Regions from separate parts of the Paenibacillus sp. EKM206P genome, predicted to be linked through region 2. Evidence: riboswitches for the same ligand, from Rfam matches in the RefSeq annotation. Region 2 holds a riboswitch; each other region holds the start of a gene.
What was found. A riboswitch is a leader RNA that binds a small molecule or an ion and turns the genes downstream of it on or off. The one in region 2 is predicted to bind cyclic di-AMP.
Positions count from the first base shown of each region.

Region 1: linked by a shared signal. The riboswitch ahead of G9G53_RS14590 (TrkH family potassium uptake protein) and the one ahead of G9G53_RS07645 (3D domain-containing protein) in region 2 are both predicted to bind cyclic di-AMP.
Region 3: linked by a shared signal. The riboswitch ahead of G9G53_RS24105 (3D domain-containing protein) and the one ahead of G9G53_RS07645 (3D domain-containing protein) in region 2 are both predicted to bind cyclic di-AMP.

Region 1 is NZ_JAAMNQ010000006.1:104,854-112,269, forward strand. Features, by position in the region: gene trxA (thioredoxin) at 105-422, shown strand; gene uvrC (excinuclease ABC subunit UvrC) at 583-2,667, shown strand; gene G9G53_RS14585 (CPBP family intramembrane glutamic endopeptidase) at 2,636-4,366, opposite strand; cyclic di-AMP (ydaO/yuaA leader) riboswitch at 4,628-4,781, shown strand; gene G9G53_RS14590 (TrkH family potassium uptake protein) at 5,195-6,535, shown strand; gene G9G53_RS14595 (potassium channel family protein) at 6,554-7,231, shown strand; gene G9G53_RS14600 (LysR family transcriptional regulator) at 7,237-7,416, opposite strand, start outside.
Region 2 is NZ_JAAMNQ010000003.1:204,230-211,645, reverse strand. Features, by position in the region: gene G9G53_RS07665 (hypothetical protein) at 1-500, opposite strand, end outside; gene G9G53_RS07660 (M20 family metallopeptidase) at 543-1,721, opposite strand; gene G9G53_RS07655 (ABC transporter substrate-binding protein/permease) at 1,870-3,333, shown strand; gene G9G53_RS07650 (amino acid ABC transporter ATP-binding protein) at 3,320-4,042, shown strand; cyclic di-AMP (ydaO/yuaA leader) riboswitch at 4,273-4,441, shown strand; gene G9G53_RS07645 (3D domain-containing protein) at 4,448-5,116, shown strand; gene G9G53_RS07640 (polysaccharide deacetylase family protein) at 5,310-6,116, opposite strand; gene G9G53_RS07635 (NADH:flavin oxidoreductase/NADH oxidase) at 6,422-7,416, shown strand, end outside.
Region 3 is NZ_JAAMNQ010000018.1:78,892-86,307, forward strand. Features, by position in the region: gene veg (biofilm formation stimulator Veg) at 1-114, opposite strand, end outside; gene yabG (sporulation peptidase YabG) at 316-1,212, opposite strand; gene rsmA (16S rRNA (adenine(1518)-N(6)/adenine(1519)-N(6))-dimethyltransferase RsmA) at 1,268-2,152, opposite strand; gene rnmV (ribonuclease M5) at 2,160-2,705, opposite strand; gene G9G53_RS24105 (3D domain-containing protein) at 2,852-4,000, opposite strand; cyclic di-AMP (ydaO/yuaA leader) riboswitch at 4,272-4,554, opposite strand; gene G9G53_RS24110 (TatD family hydrolase) at 4,756-5,526, opposite strand; gene G9G53_RS24115 (HD domain-containing protein) at 5,569-6,852, opposite strand; gene G9G53_RS24120 (AbrB/MazE/SpoVT family DNA-binding domain-containing protein) at 7,184-7,416, shown strand, end outside.

The sequences.
Region 1 (7,416 bases), on a different contig from region 2:
CGATATCTTACAATTAAAAGACTATTGTGATATAATTAAAAGGTGTCGAAATAGACATTACAGGTTATAATAATCTTGACTTTTCTATAAAGGAGGAACATACAATGGCAATTGTTAACGTGTCCGATCAATCCTTCAACGCAGAAGTCGAAGGCACAGGAACCGTTTTGGTTGATTTTTGGGCGCCATGGTGCGGTCCTTGCAAAATGATCGCTCCTATTCTGGAGGATCTGTCCACAGAAGTTGGCGACAGCGTCAAAATCGCGAAGGTGAACGTGGATGAAAATCCAGAGTCTGCTTCCCGTTTCGGCGTGATGAGTATTCCGACCCTGATCGTTTTCAAAGACGGACAGCCTGTTGATAAAGTGGTAGGTCTGAACTCCAAAGAAGCGCTGAAAAGCATGCTTACTAAGCACCAATAATCATCGCATGTGACCCATGCTCCCGCGGGGGCTTGGTGGAGCGGCCATGAAAGGTCAATGCCTCCGGTTGTAAATACCGGGGGCGTTTTTGTGTATTATTCCTATATATTATAAGTAGTTAGTTGAGTAGTCATTAAGAATGGAAGGAGGAACCGGGCAAATGAAACCTTATGCGGAGGACTTGCAGAATCAGGAAAAGGCGCTGGAGAACATACGGCACAAATTAGCGTTACTGCCGGATGCATCAGGCTGTTATCTGATGAAGAATAGCGAAGGCACCATTATTTATGTCGGCAAGGCCAAAGTGTTGAAAAACCGGGTCCGTTCCTATTTTACAGGTAGCCATAACGGCAAGACGCAGCGACTGGTTTCCGATATTCGTGATTTTGAATATATCGTTACAGGCAGTAATATGGAGGCACTCATTTTGGAGTGCAACCTCATTAAAAAGTACCAGCCACGCTATAACGTGCTATTGAAGGATGATAAAACCTTTCCGTATTTGAAAATTACGAACGAGGCACACCCCAAGCTCGAGGTGACCCGTCGCGTTCTGAAAGATAAAGCAAAATATTTTGGACCGTACCCCAATTCCTACGCGGCACATCAGACGAAGAAGTTGCTGGACCGTATGTATCCGTTACGCAAGTGTGGTGTGATGCCCAAGGAAGTGTGTCTGTATTATCACATGCATCAATGTTTGGGGCCTTGTGTGAAAGAGGTCGAGAAGGAAACGTATGACCAGATTGGTCAGGAAATTGGTTCCTTTTTGAGCGGGGGACATGAGGAAATTAAAAAGGATCTTCAGCGTAAAATGCAGGAGGCCGCAGAGGAATTGTACTTTGAGCGGGCCAAGGAGTTGCGAGATCAGATTATCAGCATCGACGCGATGATGGAAAAGCAGAAAATCACCACATCGGATGCGAAAGATCGGGATGTATTCGGTTTTTCAGTAGATAAGGGCTGGATGTGTGTACAGATCCTATATGTCCGCAAAGGTAAAATGATCGAGCGCCATATGTCGACTTTTCCTTTCTACGGTGAGGCTTACAGTGATTTTATGTCCTATGTGACGCAGTATTATAGTGACAACCCGGCAGTGCCGCAGGAAATATTGCTGCCGGATTCTCCTAAGCTGATGCAGGCGGAACAGGCTAATGTCGATCAACCGGTTGCGGCAGAAACTGCACTCTACAGTGCAGCTACAGCCGATGTTACCGGACAGACAGATGAGAAAGCGATACAAACGGAGACAGAGCGTTCTGCTGACTCACTACTGGTGGCTGAAGAACAGGCAACTTATGCAGCGGCAACGAATCAAGATCAAGCTGGTGACCAAGATGCCGAGATAAAGGAAACAGAAACTCAACTATCCGGTGGACTGGAGGACCCAAGTACGGCGGCTCTCGCTCTGGCTGAATGGTTGGATGTAAAGGTACTTGTACCGCAGCGTGGACTGAAAAAGCAAATGACAGGCATGGCGACGGAAAATGCACGTGTAGCTTTGGATGAGAAGTTTAAGCTGATCGAGCGGGATGAGGAACGAACATCCAAAGCTGCAAGCAATCTCGGACGTGCCATTGGGCTGGATAGCTTGCACCGGGTGGAGGCGTTTGATAACTCCAACATCCAGGGTTCCGATCCAGTCTCAGCCATGATCGTGTTTATTGATGGCAAACCTGCCAAGAAGGAGTATCGAAAATATAAAATCCGTTCTGTGCAGGGACCCGATGATTATGAAACAATGCGTGAGGTTATCCGGCGTCGATATGAACGTGTGCTTAAGGAAAATTTGGAACGTCCCGACTTGATCGTTGTCGATGGTGGACGTGGACAAATTAAGGCGGCGACCGATGTATTGCAAAATGAGCTGGGTTTGTTCATTCCTGTATGTGGTTTGGTGAAGGATGCCAAACATAGAACATCCCAACTATTGGTGGGAGAATCCTCTGAGGCCGTGACACTTGCACGTAATAGCGAAGAATTTTACCTGCTGCAACGGATTCAGGACGAGGTTCACCGTTTCGCCATCACGTTCCACCGCGAGCAACGCGGCAAATCTATGGTAACTTCCCGGCTGGACTCTATTCCAGGCATTGGCGAGAAACGGCGTAAGTTAATGCTTAAGCATTTTGGATCGCTCAAAAAAATAAGAGAGGCCAGTGTCGAAGACTTCCGGCCTCTCTCTATTGGGGATAAGCTTGCGCGTCAGATTATAGCTGCCCTTCGGGAGGAGGAGTCGTAGAATGCGACTCCTCTTTTTGTATAGGTTCAAACATCATTCGATTCGGCTTTTTAGGACTAAACCAATAAATGATGTAACCCACAATGGCTGGAAGTAAGATCCAGAATAGGCCCGCGCTCACGTTCACAGTATCTCCCAGACTCATCACACTAAGTCCCATTAGAATGCTGTCAAAAATAACGTGGCTGAACATGGCGGCAATAAAGCCGTAACGCAGGAACACAAAACTGAACAGCAAACCAAGAAAAGTCAGCTCAATAGGTCTGGAAATCACTGGATAGATCGGATAAAGTGTATGTCCCAGTGCCCAAATCAGCGTGGTGATCAGACAAGCAACAAAAGTATTTTTCACTATTTTTTTGACCATCGGAATACCAAACAGACGGTAGACAGTCTCTTCACCAATACCTGCCATCCAGGCCATAATCGGCAGTAGCCATGGATAAGCCATATTGTAAGGGGATTGCGTGGCATCTGTGGTGGAGAATGTATTAAATGTGCGCTCCAGTATAAAGAATAAAATGGATTGTACCCCGAGCAAAATAAAGGCCCACAAGTAGCCAACATACATACTGCGAAGCACATACAGCCCGTAGCCCGGCTCTTTCGCACGTGGCCATGCATTCAGTCCAACCTGACGCATAAGTCCGTCACCGCCGACCAAGGAGAAGTAGAGCGCTACAGCCATGACGAAGGTAACACCAATCTGGAAAACCATAAGAAATATAAGCATGCCCTTACCGCCTGCTTCTGCTTGCAATAAAGGCAGCATGTTCATGGTCCCAGCTATACTAGCAATAAAGTATATAACGGATAGAACAATGCCGCGTACAAATGAAGTATGTCGTCGGGTGAGTGACGCATACACAATGGCAAGTACACCCAGCACAAAGCTAAATAGGGCATAACCCGCATAGGTCATCCAATTCGCCCAAAATGTTTGCTTTTCGATATAATCGGTATAGGATGACGGGGCCGAAAAGCTTTGAGTGAAGGAGCGAACATCACCGTCTTCAAAAGTAAAAGCCAGTGTAAGTACCGAGGCGCCAATTTTTTTATCGTCTACGGTATACTTTAATCCGCCTTCTTGTTCAGTGGTCGCGAGCTTCAAGTCCGACGGCTTAAAGCCAAAGCGCTTCACCCATACAGCGGCCGCCTGCTCCTTGGCTTCAAGCGTCATGCCGTCCTCAGCCACACGTACAAGCCTGTTACGTGCTTGTTCATCCGTAGAAATATCAGCCTGCGTGTAATTGGTGCTGGAGGTGATCCGTTTAAAACTAACGACCTTCCCAGTGGATAAATCTACATGAATTTGCAGCTTGCTCTTCGCTGAGGATTCAGGCAGATCGACCCGAAAGGTTTCGTAAGGGTAATTTTTCTTCCATGTACGGTCGTACTGTTGAAGCAGTTTTTCTCTAGATAAATAACCGTACAAATCTGTTTCGGCCTGATAGGTCACCAGAGGCTTCTCTGGCTGTGATTCAGTATATCCCAGCTCGGAGCGGGCGAAGTCCAATGCGTGTATGACCGCTTCTTGTTTGCTGATGACCTTTGCATTCATTACTGATTCTGGACTCGGATTGCTAAGCGAGGGAATAAGCAATTGAAAGATAAAAAAGCAAATCAGGCCAATCCCGCCCAGCAAGCCTAATTTTTTGAAGTTGGCCGTGAGCACGACCGGTTTCCCGATAGGATTCATGAGTTTCCTCCTTAATCTGTAAATAAGAACATCCATTAAAGATATCATACTGCACAGGTTCCCGCCAACAGACCAGCGATATTCATGAAAATAGAGTGAAAGCACTTTAAAGTTCCAATAAAATAAGATAAGCTGCGATTAAACGATGCCCATTCGCAAAATAAAGCCAATTTCACGTTTTTTCGACGAAATCGGTTTTGTGATCTGGATATAGAAGGATTATAATCTTGAGGCAATGCCTATAAAATACATAGGTAATGATATACAGTTGAGCCGAATTTCTATGGGAAAACGGGGGAACCATGTTACTGGGGTGAATTTTACAGCCGATCACTGGTGGATCGGAAGTGTAAATAGGGCATACTGTGCTGCCCGAATCCGTCAGCTAACCTCGTAGGCTATGAGCAGGAACCAAGTCAGGCACTCGGTTTTCCGGTGTCTTTTTTTGTGCGTATAAAAGTGTTTGGATTGGTTAGATAGACCGCTGCGGGTGCAGATTATTCTTCCGATTGCTGTTATCCCCGGATTTTTTGATTGTATACCCCCTTTAATGGTTAAAATCCGGAGATAAAGGCAAACGCTTCGCTTCTTCAGAACAATTCTGCCCCCTTCGCTACTGCCCGCCAATAGCACAGGGGACCGAGTAGTGCTTGACATGCATTCTTCCTGTATTCAGGGAATGCTAATTATAGTTAACTAAGGTTTGGAAAAATCAAAAAATTCAGGGGCAACGACGATCGGAAGATCAAATGGAACGCGTAGCGAGCTTACACCGTATTAAATCACTGTTTTTATAGTTTTAAGGATTAGGAGAGAAGTGATGAATAGATGAATCCCAATGCAAGCTGGCTCCGGCTTTCTCCACCGCAGATATTCGTTGCGGGCTTTGCCATTATCATTCTAATAGGTAGTTTATTGTTAATGCTGCCGATCTCCAATACAACAGGAAAGCCACTTGCGTTTGTAGACGCTTTGTTTACTGCCGCTTCCGCGACCTGTGTTACAGGGCTTGTCGTAAAGGATACGGGGACCTTTTTTACAACCTTTGGTCAAGTTGTTATCGTGGCGCTCATTCAGATCGGCGGCCTAGGCTTTATGACCATGGCTACCTTGATTGCACTGGTGTTCAAGCGTCGGATTTCCCTGCGGGAGCGTCTCATTTTGCAGGAAGCGATGAATCAGACTTCTGTAGAGGGAATTGTCGGGTTAATCCGTAAGGTATTACTGTACTCACTGGTTATTGAAGGCGTATGCGCTACGATATTCTCGGTTCGCTGGTCCTTTGATATGCCCGTAGGCAGGGCGATTTATTTTGGAATCTGGCATGCCATCTCCATGTTTAACAATGCTGGTTTTGATTTATTCGGTGAATTTCGCAGCTTGACAGGTTATGTATATGATCCGATTGTTAATTTTACAGCCATGTTTTTGATTATTTCAGGCGGCATTGGTTTTGTAGTGATGTCAGACCTGGCAGAATATCGCAAGCGCAAGAGACTGTCCTTGCATACCAAGGTGGTACTCAGCATGACGGGCGCTATGATTGTAGTCGGCACGCTCGTGATTTTTGTGTTTGAGTTTACGAATCCAAAGACTCTTGGCTCGCTTGATTGGGGTGGTAAACTGCTGGGATCTTTATTCCAGTCTGTTACTCCCCGTACCGCAGGTGCCAATACACTGGACATTGCAGGCTTGCGGCAGGCTACGCAGTTTTTTATCATCATACTCATGTTTATCGGGGCTTCTCCTGGCTCCACTGGAGGCGGGATTAAGACCACAACATTCGCGCTGCTCATTGGAGCAGTGATTTCGATGCTGCGGGGGCGGGAAGATATTGTGCTGTTCAGGTATCGACTTGCGCAGGGACGAATTTACAAGGCTTTGACCATTACACTGCTGGGGCTGCTGTTCGTGATCGGGGTGACGATGATTTTGTCAGCAACCGAAGATCATCATTTTCTGATGATCTTGTTCGAGACGGTGTCTGCGTTTGGTACGGTGGGGCTGTCGATGGGGCTTACACCTGATTTGACAGTCATAGGCAAGCTGGTGATTACCCTGACGATGTTTGCAGGTAGACTGGGGCCACTCACGCTAGCTTATGCACTGGGGCCGAAAAAGGGTAAAGAATTATATCGTCATCCGGAAGGTAAAATGATTATAGGATAAGGGAGTTTTCGAGTAGACATGAAAACGCAGCAGTTTGTAGTTATTGGCTTGGGGCGGTTTGGCTCAAGCCTAGCTTTGCAATTGGTGGATATGGGGTGCGAGGTGCTAGGCATTGACCGGAATGAGGATGTTGTGGACAGTATGAGTGAGATGTTGACACATACTGTCGTGGCGGACGCTACCGATGAAGACTCATTGCGATCACTGGGCATCCGTAATTTCGATTGCGGCATTGTTGCTATTGGTGATGACATCCAGGTAAGCATCCTGACCGCCATTTTGCTGAAGGAGCTGGGTGTGAAAAAGGTCGTAGCCAAAGCCATATCTGTGCTGCACGGGCGTGCGTTAGAAAAGCTCGGTGTGGATCGGATTATTTATCCAGAACGGGACATGGGTATCCGTGTGGCTCACCAGCTAGTCACGCCTAATTTGCTCGATTATTTGGAGTTGTCTAAGGAATACAGTATTGTGGAACTCAATGTACCTGCATGTCTGAACGGCAAAACGCTTGCAGAACTAAATGCTCGCACCCGCTTTGGCTGTAGTGTCGTGGCGCTTCATACGGCGAACGGTATCTTGATCGCACCGACGGCTATGGATCGGCTAAAAGCAGACGATATTATGGTCATCATCGGCTCAAATGACAATATCGGCCGCTTTGAGGATGAGGTTGTTAATGTCAATGAAGAGGGCTAAACTCTCTACACCATACGATAGCCTGCAAACGACGCACGTGTCTCGCTAATCCAGCGTCGTGCTGTCGGACCGAGATCGGTCGTCTCCGAGTAAATGAGGGAGGTCGTTCGGCGTGTCTCCTTCAAATCGGGCAAGTACAATGCAGTGAGTCCATTATCCCTCAGCAGTTCGCTACGCAAATAGGA
Region 2 (7,416 bases):
TCAAACCACGCACGCTCCTCCGGCATCGGCTGAGAGCCGCCAGAATGGGGCGCATGGTGAAGCATACGACCAAAAAAAGCTTCCGAGAATTGCTGATATTCGCGGGTAAACATCAACATTTCGTGCCATAATTCATCCACATCACTACTGAACATAGGCACACGATTCATAATCGCGCATAGCATAAAATATCGTTTTAGCTCATGCCAACGCCAATCATATTCTTGCTCCGTAATCTCTGGGTGGGCTTCCATTACACGATTCCTTACGCTATGAGCATAGGAGACGGGAATGGATTGCTCCAATAGCTGCATCAGCTCCGTAATCTCTGGATGACGCTCCTGCGAAAGGGAAGAAGGAGAAGGGGAGCTGAGGAAAAAAGCATTCCGGCGCCGTGTTTTTCTGTTTCCCCGGTTCCTGCGTATTGCACGGAATATAAACCAAAAAATGATGAGGTCTATCACAATAAACAACGTCCAAAAGCTACTCATACTATCCATGATGGCTGGCTACTCCTTTCTGAAATAACACGGAATTAAGATTTAGCGTTCGTTATTCAGCAGAGCGAATTCTTTTTTTATCTGGGCTAGCAGTTCAGGATTCGTGATTACATCGCAAGCAGTCCATGCCAAAGTTCTCGCAGCCAGCAGCATTCCTTCCATGGCTCGGTCCTGCATCGCCAAATCGCGGAATTCTGGTGTATGCAAGGCATGCTTCTCGTCAATAACTTGAATGTAAGGATGGATAGCAGGGCAATGAAGCGATACATTTCCGATATCCATAGAGCCATGATCTTCGCCTTCCGTTATATCTTCTTGCGAAATGCCAGCCTGTACCAAATTTGCGGTAAACGCATCGGAAAGTACACGGTTCGTGACCATTTCATCATAAGAAGTCTCATAATTGGAGGTCTCCAAACGACACCCGGCCTGTAAAGCAGCTCCTTCAGCAATTTGAATAACACGGCGAGTCAGCGGGTTCAGTTCTTGACGTGTAGCGGCCCTTACATAAAATTGCGCTGAGGCGTAATCAGGAATAATATTGGCTGCTTGGCCACCCTGATTAATGATCCCATGGATACGCACTGTGCTTTTTACTTGTTGACGGAACGCATTGATGCCATTGAACGTTTGAATCACAGCGTCCAGCGCGTTAATGCCTTCGTGCGGGCTGGCAGCCGCGTGAGCGGATTGACCAAAAAATTCGAATTGTACAGCATCAATCGCCAGCGATTTGCCTGATTTTTCGTAACGATCATAAGGATGCGTCATAAGTGCTATGTCGCAATCATCAAACAAACCGGCAGCGGCCATAGGGACCTTAGCACCACGAGTTTCTTCGGCAGGTGTGCCGTATACCCGTACTTCTCCACCAGTTTCGTTGATGATCGACTTGAGGCCAACGGCAGCACCGGTACTCATCATGCATATCAGATGGTGCCCACAGGCGTGTCCTAAACCTTTCAGAGCGTCATATTCTGCCAGAAAAGCGACAACCGGCCCGGATTTTTCAGCTTTGTAAGTTGCAATAAAGGCTGTTTCTATGCCCAATACGGGTGCCTGGACCTCAAAACCGTGAAAAATGAGTTCTTCTTTTAAACGGGCAGCGGCCAGAAATTCCTCGTTTCCAAGTTCAGGATTTGCCCCAATATATAACGAAATGTCCTTAAAGCGTGGGGCATGCTGCTCAATTGTCTTTTGAATGGTCTGTTTAAAATTCATGCTGAAAACTCCTTTATATAAGCTGTAATGTAGGTACTGCGCTAGGTATGCTGAAATTGTACTATAACATTCATTGCATAATCATGCATATTCATTTATAATGACACAATCTTATTTATTATAAAGAATTTAAGGAGAGAAAAAAAGATTGAAAAAGGCATATCGTTTTACCGCCCTGGTTTTGACGGCGGTTATCTTGCTGTTGACGGGTCTTCCCATGCTCAATGCATACGGAACGGAAGCAAAGCCACAGAAAAAACTTGTAGTGGGCATGAGTGCCGACTTTCCGCCGTATGAGTTTCATAAAGTTATTAACGGTAAGGATACTATTGTTGGCTTCGATGTGGAAATCGCGAAGGAAATCGCCAAAGATTTGGGTGCGGAGATGGTCCCTGAGGACATGAGTTTTGACTCTTTGCTACCTGCTCTGCAAAGTGGTCGCGTAGACTTGGTACTGTCCGGTATGACACCGACGGATGAGCGTAGAAAAAGCATTGATTTTTCAGATGTATATTATCGCTCCAAGCAAGTCATTATGGTACGCCCAGAGGATAAAGACAAATATCCTACGATGGCTGCTTTGAAAGGCGAGAAGATTGGCGCGCAAAAGGGGAGTATTCAGGAAGAAATTGCTCAAAAAGTACCCAATGCCTCTGTAACCTCACTGGACAAAATATCCGATCTGGTACTCCAGCTGCGGACCCAGCGTATCAACGCTGTTGTGATCGAAGATACGGTTGCTAAAGGGTACACGTTAGATGGGACCGTAACACTTGCCAAAGCGATACCTGAGGATGCCGGAGCAGAAACTGCTGTAGGTATACGCAAGGGGAACGCAGAATTGCTTGCCTCTGTAAATAAAACGTTGGCTCGCCTGAAAGCGGACGGGTCGATTGAAAAGTTTTCTACAGAAGCGAGTGCACTCTCGGCAGATCGACAGGTTTCTTCTAATAACATCGTAGATATTTTTTGGAAATACCGCAGTCTTTACGCTACGGGTATTGGTTACACTCTGTTGCTGTCTGCACTCGGAGTACTGTTTGGATTTATCATTGGTCTGATCGTATCCTTGTTGCGGATGAGTGGTATACGCATCATTGAGTGGTTAGGTACCACATATGTGGAGATCCTGCGTGGCACACCTATGCTGGTGCAGCTCATGATCATTCACTACGGGATTGCTTTGACGCTGGGTGTCAATTTTACTCCACTCCAGTCCGGTATAATCACATTGTCTCTGAATAGCTCGGCATATCTGGCTGAAATTTTCCGTGCAGGTATCCAGGCAGTAGACCGTGGACAGATGGAGGCCGCACGCTCATTGGGTATGGGACGAGGCAAAGCTATGCGTCACGTCATTTTGCCACAAGCGTTTAAATCTATTTTGCCTGCTATAGGTAATGAGTTTATTACAATTATTAAAGAATCCTCCATTATTTCGACTATTGGTATGGTGGATATTATGTATCAAGCCCAGGTCATTAAGAATATTACCTACGAAGGATTAAGTCCGTTCATAATCACAGCCGCTATTTATTTTGTAATGACATTCAGCTTGTCTAAGCTGCTTGGTTTATGGGAAAGGAAGTTGAGAGCCAGTGATCACCGTTAAACAATTGCGTAAATCGTTCGGCAAGAATGAGATTTTAAAAGGCATTGATATAGATATCGCCAAAGGAGAAGTTGTCGTTATCATCGGTCCCAGCGGTTCGGGGAAGAGTACGTTTTTGCGTTGTATGAATCTGTTAGAACAGCCGACGGATGGGGAGATTTTATTTGAGGGCGAGCCGATTACAGCTCGTGGTCATAATATTAATGTAACCCGGGAAAAAATGGGGATGGTGTTCCAGCATTTTAATCTGTTCCCACACAAAACAGTGTTGCAGAACCTGACGCTTGCACCGACGCAGGTTAGAAAACAGTCAGGTAAGGAAGCGGAAAAAATTGCATTAGAACTCCTGCGTACCGTGGGGCTCGAGGATAAGAAGAATACCTATCCGAACCAGCTATCCGGTGGTCAGAAGCAACGTATTGCGATTGCGCGTGCTTTGGCCATGCAGCCGCACGTAATGCTGTTCGATGAGCCGACTTCTGCATTGGACCCTGAAATGGTTGGAGAGGTTCTGGATGTAATGAAGAAGCTCGCCGAAGGCGGTATGACAATGGTAATTGTAACGCATGAAATGGGCTTTGCCCGCGAGGTAGGCGATCGAATTATCTTTATGGATAACGGTCAAATTGTGGAGCAGGGTGCACCAGACCAGGTATTTGGCACTCCAAGCCATGATCGCACTCGTGATTTTCTTGCCAAAGTATTGTAAGAAAGTGCTGGTCTAATCATAAAAAAGCTCTCCGTTGACGGAGGGCTTTTCTTATTTTGTCACCATTTCCCCATACTTTCGTAACAAATATCGATTTCTTAATGACAAAATTGTAACGAGTGTAGTATGATGTTCAGGGTTCCCAACATTTTCATGCGGATAAGGTTACAAAATTGTGATATTATGCAGTAAGCCAAAACTTACCGGGACAGCATGCGGTTAGACAAGCGCTGAAATGCTGGCCCAAACTATGGGAAGTGCGGGGGACGTAACAACGGCAGCCATTCCGATACGTCATAAGACGATGAGGAATATGCCTAGGGGTGAATTGCACAAGCATAGGGCTTCTCCTGAGTCCGAATCCGACAGCTAACTTCGCAGGCATAAAAGAGGAGGTACATATCTTTGAAACATTTAAAACATATTGGTAAAACGATGAAAATTGCGGTGCTTGCCGCAGCTATTGCAGGGTTGGCACAGACAGCTGGAATAGCGGATGCTGCCTCGCTTCACACTGCCAAAGAGGGCGATACCTTCTTTTTGCTTGCTCAACGTTATGGAGTATCGGTAGACGAGCTAACAAAGGCTAACCCAAACATTGCCTCCAGCAATATATATGCAGGTCTGCAAATTAAGGTGCCTGGCGAAAAAAGTGTAAAGGCAGCTTCGGAATCGAAGCCGCAGCTTCTTACGGAGAAAGCAGCAGCGAATGAGGCGCCAACGATTGAAGCTTGGGGTAAAACATTCAACTATAGCAAAATAGTTGACGTTAAGGCTTCAGCGTATTCTGCCGCAGCCGATGAGAATGGTAAATGGGGCGCAGTGGACTACTACGGCAATCCGCTTAAACTAGGTACAATTGCGGTAGATCCTAACGTCATTCCGATGGGCACGAAAGTACTGGTTACAGGCTACTCCCATCCAGGTTTGCCGGATCATTCTTTTGTAGCTGTCGCTCGCGATCAGGGCAGCGCCATTACAGGAAAGCGGATTGATATCTTTATTCCAGGCAACAAATCATTTGTGAACGAATTTGGATTTCAAAATGTGAAGCTGTACGTTATTGATAAATAGCATTGTACGTATATACAGTTTAATTAAACATAATATATATTATGTAAACATAACGCCTATATCCGTATATATCTAGGTCGGACTCTTATCAGGTCCTATCCGTAAAAAGGCTGTCTTGACGAGCAGAATACTTCTGCTGGTAAGACAGCCTTTTTACGTTGCTTTAGCTTGGACCTCAATTATAAACATACTGTTATTTTCGTTCCGATGTGTGGAGTAGCCGGGGGACTGTCACAAATTTGTAGCCCTTAGCTTTTAGAGAGTGAATTAGACCCGGCAAAGCTTGGACAGTGCCTTGCAAGTTGGAACTTTGACCTCCACCAGCGTGCATTAAAATAATAGAGCCAGGCCCTGTAGCTGGAATCACATTTCGCTGAATTTGTGTTTTACTTAGTCCCTTCCAGTCGAGAGAGTCTACATTCCAGTTGACAATCATGTAGCCATGACGACGTGCCCACTTTATTTGAGGCTCTGTAATTTCACCGTAGGGTGGACGAATCAACTTGGGGCGAAAACCTGCGCTGGCTTGTAAAATACGTTCTGTTTTTGTAATCTGGTTGCGAAAGCGTTCTGGTGTAGCCTTCCTAAAATCCGGATGAGTATAGGAATGATTTCCTATAGCATGGCCTTCACGGATAATACGACGTATAATCCCCGGATGCTTTTCCGCACGGTGACCGACGATGAAAAAGGTGGCTTTGATGCCGTTGGCGTGTAATACGTCCAAAACCTGCGGCGTATACCTAGAATCGGGCACATCATCAAAGGTTAAGGCAATTTGGCGGGTGTGTGGGCCGCACATTTTAAAAATGTCCGCATGTTTTTTACGCAACATTGCTAATGTAGGAGTAGCTCGATCTGTACTCAGATGTACAGAAGAAGCAACAGCTGCTTCCTTGGGATGGGGCGTTCCGATCTTGGGAGGCGCATCCGCGTGAACGGGTAAACTTGAAAATGCTAGTAACAGTGCCAAGCATGGCAACACTCCCCTGTACGGCATATGTATCCCCCCTTTTCGTGCAGTGGTACCTAGTGGTGCTCTCGACTATTATGTACCTGTCCTATTAAAAATATGCTGGTTACCAAGTTAGGCTCATAAACGTCTGGAAAGAAGTTCGCGATGAAATGATTATCAATGAAGATGATGGAGCTAAACGTACATATTCTCTTAAACATGACCGAAAACAAGAGCATTTTCGCAAGTTTTAGCCTTACAACGGATTCGGTATCCCGTGACAGCTGGTGTATAATGGGGTTGCAATTCATAATTATACAGACATGGAATTGAAGGAAGGAAGGATAAAAGTGACCGACTTGTTTACTCCTTATCAATTAAAGGGGCTTTCTTTAAAAAATCGGATTGTTATGCCCCCGATGTGCCAATTCAGTGTGGAGGCCGAGGATGGAAATCCGACGGATTGGCATCATGTCCATTATGTGAGCCGAGCAGTAGGAGGTGCTGGTCTTATTATTGTGGAAATGACAGCGGTTCATCCTGATGGACGTATTACGGATCGTGATTTAGGTATTTGGAGTGACGAACATATTCCTGCATATCGTAAGATTGTAGAGGAAGTTCACAAGTATGGTGCCAAAATTGGCATTCAACTAGGCCACGCTGGACGCAAGGCCGAAGATGCTGAGCAACCTGTGGGTCCTTCTTCGATTCCTTTTAGCGAACGCCTTAAAAAGCCGCACGCCTTAAAGACAGCAGAAGTCAGGGAACTGGTTCAGGCATACAAAGAAGGCGCGCGCCGCGCGGTGGAAGCCGGTTTTGATACGGTTGAGATACATGGCGCTCACGGCTATCTGATCCATCAATTTCATTCGCCTTTAACAAATACGAGAGAAGATGAATATGGCCAGGATCTGTCACTGTTCGGTGTTGAGGTTATACATGCTGTTAAAGAGGTTCTTCCTGCTGATATGCCTGTGCTTATGCGGATATCTGCCAAAGAATACGTCGAGGATGGATATAATGTGGAATACATAACAGGTGTAGGGGAACGATATCGTGATGCAGGTGTGGACATTTTCCATATCTCTTCTGGTGGCGAGGGTCCAATTGGTTCTGGCGGAGGGCCGTCTGCGCGTGCTGGCTATCAGGTGGATTTAGCTCATACCGTCCGTGAAAAGCTGAATGTACCTGTAATTGCTGTTGGATTACTGGATGATTATGAGGACGCCCGTCGGGTTGTTCAGCAAAAAGAAGCTGATCTGGTAGCAATAGGCCGCGCCATGCTGCGTGATCCCTATTGGGCGTTGCATGCATCGCGGGAGCTAAAAGTACAGGCCGACAT
Region 3 (7,416 bases), on a different contig from region 2:
GACACCAGTTCGTTCGACGGTCTTACGGCGTCCGCCGTTAGCCCGCAGCAAAATTTTTTGCCCTACATGTGCGTCGAGACTGCGTTTGATTTCCAACAGCGTATTTTTAGCCATTGCCTAACGACCACCTCTTTCCTTGTCCATTATAACGAATTTTAGAGGGATTGTCAAATCGAGCTAAATATTATAACAACACGAAAAATAAGTTGTCAATTTAATTTTTTGCGAACAGGAATAATTTATATAAAAAATGACAAAAAGCCTCTGAAAGCAGAGGCTTTTTGTTCAAGTCAATCCTATTGGCACATTTGAATCCTAGATTGCAGAAGGCGTTACTTTAAGCGTTGACAAATTTTCAAGCTTCGGCAGGCCGATGCGATAGCTTCCTCTGGTTTCAATTCCACCCACTCCGCGACTGCCGCTGATTGTCTGGTGAAACAGGTCCCCCATATTCACCGTATCTCGGATCGAAGTAAAGGCCGCCTTGGCAGCCACGTAAACGGGGTCCAGCGCGTGAATCAGGATACGCCCTGGTGAGCTGGCGAAGTTCGCTCCCGCACGCAGCAGCGCCTCAAAATGGGACTGGCACGCCCCCGCTACAATGGTCAGCGAATCCAGATGACGTTCATATTGTCTTGCTACCTGAATTGCCGCCACAAAATTTTGCGAATTTTTATAACTTTTCAAGCTGTACAAATCGTAAGGCTGTGGCTGCTTTAGCACGCCATCATGTCCGGTAATCACTACAATATCCGGACGGATACGGGGAAGCAGCCGGTACAACGTATCCGCCATTGCCGATTCATGAACGTGATGTCCCTCTGCAGGAACACGGAGCTGTTCATATAAACTGAGACATTTTTTCAAATAGCCGGGATCTCCATCCAGATGAAGAACCTTTCCCGGCATTTCAAAATACGTTGACTCGACTGGATCACTCCAGTCCCCAACCAGAGCTGCCTGACTACGAGCAGCTTGCTGCTGGCGTGCCCGTTGCAACAGATTAAGAGACTCACCAGCCTTAATGTGAGCCTGCTGAGTCTTACCGCTAATCTGGTCTGCAGGCACTCTGACCAGATCGTTCACCGGGGAATCGGCCAGCAACCGAAATTCTATTCCCTTAATGATCGCTTTATCCCGCTGGATGTCCTCAACGCGAAACGTGACATCTCCGCCGTACGATTTCCGAACGACCAAGTCTCCTAAACTCATCACACTGTATCACCCCTCGTATATCGTATGGGTGAATGCACAGTTTGGTTCCAGCTTAGGATATACCTGCTTCCACCAGAACAGCACTGAGACGCGCAAATTCCTCAATACTTAGCGTTTCTCCTCGACGGGAGGGTTCAATACCAGCTTGTTGCAACAACGGCTCCAACGTGTCCTTGTTCTCTTTGGTGAAGAATCGGCTTTTTAAGTTATTGGAAATCGTTTTACGACGCTGGGCAAAAGCAGCATGAACCACTTCAAAGAAGTGCTTCTCATCCACCACTTCCACCGGAGGGGCTTCCCGTACACGCAACCGAATGACTGCAGACTCCACATTTGGCTGGGGAATAAATACTGTATTCGGTACAATACAGACTAATTCAGGTACGCTGTAATATTGTACTGCAATGCTCAGACTACCGTAATCCTTCGTTCCAGGAGACGCAGCCATACGCTCAGCCACTTCTTTTTGGATCATAACGACGATATTCTCCAAAGGGAGCTTGTCCTCCAGTAGCCTCATCAGAATCGGTGTAGTAACGTAATACGGCAGATTAGCCACGACACTTACTTTACTCACGTCTGCAAAATCAGCTGCAAACACCTCGCGTAAATCCAGCTTCAGCACGTCTCCATGACGTACCTTCACATGCTCATAAGGGGCCAACACTTCTTCGAGAATTGGCAGTAGCCGCTGGTCAATCTCGACAGCGGTAACTACCTTGGCCGATTGCGCCAGCTTCTCAGTCAAAGCGCCAATCCCAGGACCAATCTCAAGTGCGCCCTTCGTCTCATCCAATCCGGCAGCATTCACAATCTTATTGAGAATATTTTGATCAATCAGGAAATTTTGTCCCAAACTCTTTTTGAACGAAAAACCGTGCCGTTGAATAATTTCCTTTGTACGCCGCGGTGTTGCTATATCTTGAATTCCTGTCATACGGATATCACAATCCTTCACTTTCAATTTGTGCCAGCGCTCCGGCAAATTCCTCGCGGCTGATCTGAAATACAGAGAGCCGTTTATGTAGCTGCTTTCCGTTACAATAACCAATACCCAGCACATTCCCTAAGGCCATACGGCGTGCAGCAGCATTGGGGTGGGTGATAAGTCCAGCATCAATCAGGTCCGCCCACTCAATCAGCGGGTCGGCGCCTTCTACTGTCGTATGAACCCGTGCGAGAGCGTGTCTGATCGCTTCCGGTGAGGCATTCTCCACACCAATATCTCCTTTGCGCGTCGCTTCTGCCTCGGGTATAAAGGCCTGCTTGCAGCCGGGTACCTTGGAAGCGATAATCTTACGGATGCGCTCCCCTGCATGATCGGGATCGGTTAAAATGATGACCCCCCGCCGCTCCTGCGCCAATGCAATTTTACGCAGCGTCATTTTATTAATGGCTGAGCCGCCAGTTTCTATCGTATCCGCTTCAACAGCGCGGCGAATGGCCACCGTATCATCCCGGCCCTCTACCACGATCACTTCCTTGATCATTTGCATTTCCCTCCACTGCTACACAGCAAGCTATATTTATCTTTCCCTGCTTTTGAAAACAAAATAAGAAGAGGATATCCTCTTCTTAGCATGGCATAACTATGTTGTTAATACTATCGCATTGCCCTCAACATACACAACCTGTTTTAGTTGATTTCAGGCTTTACCGGTCCGATAACATATACGGTTTTACCGTGCTTACGACCAAATTGGTTGGCTCGGCTCAAACTCTCATAATACACATCGATTTTGTGGCCTTTAATCGCGCCACCGGTATCCTCCGCACGGCGGAAGCCCACCCCTTCGATATACACCCACCAGCCGATTGGAATTATACTCGGATCGACAGCGATGGTACGGCCTTCCGTCACGCGCGTGCCGGATGCAGTACGTGTACCGATACCTGGCTCCTGTGAGGAATACGCCGTCATGGAGACATTTTGTAAAACTTTGCTATATTTAAAATTGACGCCTGCTTTACGGACAGCACTGCCCGAACTAACCGTTGTTGTCTTAACCGCATCATTGGGACCGACGGAAGCAGCAAGAACGACCGGCTTTTTCTTCGTTCCTACCGCAATAACCTTATCCACACGGTTCTGTGCAACTTCCTTGTTAACCAGCTGTTTGGATACCAACTTTCCATCATGATATACCTTTTGAACGTGCTGGACTACCACACCCGATTTGCCGCTTTGAATGACCCGATTATCGCCTTTATAAAGACTTGGATCAGCCGTTTTGATGACCTGATAAGGCACCTGTTTTTTCTGTTCGACCTGCTGTTTCTTCACACGGACGATTTTTATGTCCATGTTAGACGAAACAGAGGCATCCAACGCAGGATAAACTTTATCCGTTGACGATAATTTATAGCCCGAGGTACGAATGGCACCTTCTACTGTATTTTCTGTTGTGTACAGCTTTTTCGTCTCATTGCCTGAAGATACTTTAACTTGATTGGCACGTTTAATGACTACGCGGTCCCCATCCTGTACTGCTCCATTTAGCGGCATAGAAATTGTATCATGCGGCTGAAGTGAAATGGAATGCTCGCTCAGCAAATCTTGAAGCTTGGATTCCCGGGTTTCTACCGCAGATGCCTTGCCATCAATGACAAAAAAGACTTGTTTTTTAGATTGCGTGTACATCAGAATTGAAATCATAATCGTTAGCGCGATTAGAAAAATAGCAACCAAAGCAGCCTGGCGCACATTCTCTTGCTTCCAACGCAATACGTAAGACATGCTGGATGAGCGTGACTCATGGGTCTCCTCTTTTTGGAAAATGCCCATTTCCTCCGTCCTCCTTACATAGCCCGCCGTCTGGAGTATGACATAGTTGAGATTTGACGTGACTATAACAGATTTTCTACAAGACAAGCCCAAACTGCGACTGTCCTGCACCATGTACCCGTCTTCGCGGCATGCTGTCCTCCCCTGTTTAACCACAGTATGATGACAGATTTTCTTTTATTCACAACAAAAAAAGCCAAAGAAAGAGACTAGAGAGCTCTTTCGTGGCTTCCGGCATGTGTGAATATGCGGGAAAACTCATGCACGAGATGGCTTCTCTCTTGTTACGCTTACGGGGTTAGCTGTCGGGTTCGGACGTAGAGAGTCGCCCTAGCTTGGGTCAACCGCTCATGGCGGTCGCCTTCACATTCACCCCGAAGACCCAGAAAGAAATCGAAATACGGCTCCTCCACCTGTTCAATCCCATCCGGGAAAAGAAATTAGGTCGAGCCGGCTGGCGGAAGGGACGTTCCCTTCTTGCACATACGCCGGACGTACTGTAAGCCATATCGGTTCCCCCGTTCCCTGTAAAAGGGACTCAGCGAGACTGGTTCATGAAATGACTTGTTGATGTTTACATTCAAACAACAATTCACTGAAAAGATGATATCCTGTTTCTATGCATGTTGTAAAGCAGGTTTCAAGTACATTTTTCAAAATATTCGGTTAAAATATTGTAATATTCTCGAGTTTCCTGCAACAAATTCATGATTAGCTTCGTCTATCTCTTTATTTTGATCGATTTCTTCGCTTTTTTATTGAATGTCAAATCGTTCCAAGGCATTTTGGGTCGTTATTGACACTAATTCCTCCACTGTAATCCCCTTGATTTGGGCTGCAGCCTCTGCTACCAGTCTCACATGCGCAGACTCATTTCGCTTCCCGCGAAATGGATGCGGCGTCAGGTAGGGCGCGTCCGTTTCAATGAGCAGACGGTCCAGTGGCACCTGTGCGAGCACCTCTTTTGGCTGCTTGGCATTTTTAAACGTTATTGGACCACCGAAGGAAAGGTGAAATCCCATATCCAGCACCATTTTGGCTGTCTCCCAGCTCCCAGAAAAGGAGTGCATGACTCCGCCAATCTCACTCGCTTTTTCCTCACGCAAAATCCTAACAATATCTTCATGGGCATCCCGGTTATGAATAACAATGGGCATTTTGAGCTCACGAGCCAGACCAATTTGATTTCGAAACACCCGATGCTGAATATCCTTCGGTGATGTATCCCAATAATAATCCAGACCGATCTCTCCGATGGCTACGACCTTCTTATGACTACATAACGATGCAATCCATTCTAAATCGTCCTCTTGCATTGTAATCGCATCCTGTGGGTGCCATCCAACTGCCGCATAAATAAAATCATACGTCTCGGCCAATTTCATGGTGGATGGAATGGTCTCACGATTAAATCCGATATTGATCATCCGCGTTACTCCTGATTCGACAGCACGTGCTATAACTTCTTCACGATCTTCGTCAAATTGTGGCGCATCCAAGTGAGTATGAGTGTCGAATAAATCCAAGGTTTACATCTCCTTTTTTTACTTACATTTCTATATAGTTGTCTATTCTTTGACAAAATAATTCCTTATTTCGGCAGGAAGCCTGTCTTTTACCGCGTTCAATTTATTCTGGGGAAAATACATATGATATTTTCCTCGGTGGATACCACTTATGGAGCGCACAATTTCCGAAACTTCGGATATTTCACTCACCTCGCCCTGACGTCCAAGCAGTAAAATCTGGTTGTCCGTCGAGCCACCCTGCCGAAACACATCATAAGGAAGATCCGTCGGAAAATCAATTTCAAAATCATATTCAGGGTGCAAACCAGCCTCTTCCAAAGCTTTCCGAATACTGTCAATGGTATCTGTATCCATATTTTCAATCTCTACATATTTATACAATCTACGGTCCATAAAGCGGCTGCTCAAATCACTTAAAATTTCGTCTTTTTCTCGTTTCCACTGGCTAAATACGGTCTGAATTAATGACTCATCGAGCATTAGATATTGCTCTACTGTAAGCTCTCCTTTCAACAGATCCGGCAGCGGGTCCAGCAGAAAACCAAACTCATATCCGTTTTTAAACAATTCCTTTGCTCGCTTGAAAATTTTACGTAAAAGGATCTCCGAGCTGCGTGTTACAGGATGAAAATAAATTTGCCAATACATCTGATAGCGTGACATTAAATAATCCTCTACTGCATGCATGCCTGATTCCTTCACAACAATTCTCCCATTATGAGGACGCAACAGTCGTAAAATACGGTCCAAATCAATCGTGCCGTAGTTGACACCTGTCGAATGAGCATCCCGCAACAAATAATCCATACGATCGGCATCTAGCGGACTGGTCACCAAGTTAACAACAATCGGCTTATCATACGTTTTGGCTATAACCGCAGCCACCTTTTGTGGAAGCTTCTCGTCGACTTGCCGTAGCACGGCGTTGATCTTCGTGTCTCCCAGTACAATGCGGCATGTCCAATCCTCATGGTTCATATGAAAGGCTTCCTCAATTGAATGTGAAAATGGGCCATGCCCCACATCATGCAATAGAGCTGCACACAGAGCAACCAACCTTTCCTCTTTCGGCCAATCTGGGAAATCTCCACGTTCAAATTGAGAAATAATACTTCTCGTAATCTCATATACGCCCAATGAATGTGAAAAACGGCTATGCTCCGCTCCATGAAACGTAAGATACGATGTGCCTAACTGCCGTATGCGGCGTAAACGTTGGAACTCCGGCGTGTTGATCAACCGCCATATCACAGTATCCTGAACATGAATGTAATTATGTACCGGGTCTTTAAATACTTTTTCTTCACTGAGTGGCTGGTGCAAGATATCAGCTCCTTTAATATTCGGAATAATGGATTAAAATACAATAAAATCCTAAAGCATTTCCCTCATTCGACATTCTTTGTCGTAATATGTCGAATTATAGTTTTTCGACATTTCCAAATCGACAAATTGAATAAATCATCAATAAGATAAGGCAATGCACATGAGTAAAGCTCTTTAATCTAAATACTTTTGCATAATCAGACTGTTACTACATTTTTTAGGTTGACTGTTTTGGGAATCGTTGGTATAGTAAATATCAGAAAAGAGAAAATTTTGTCGAATCATGACACTTATATTATTTTAAACGGCGAGAGGAGCCTGATTTATTATGATGAAATCCACTGGTATTGTAAGAAAAGTCGACGAGCTCGGACGTGTTGTTATTCCAATCGAATTGCGCCGTACCCTGGGAATCGGGGAAAAAGACGCGTTGGAAATTTATGTTGATGGCGAACGCATCATGCTTAAAAAATACGAGCCTGCTTGTATCTTCTGCGGTAATGCTGAGAACGTAATTTACTTCAAAGGGAAAATTGTTTGCCAAGATTGCATTTCTGAAAT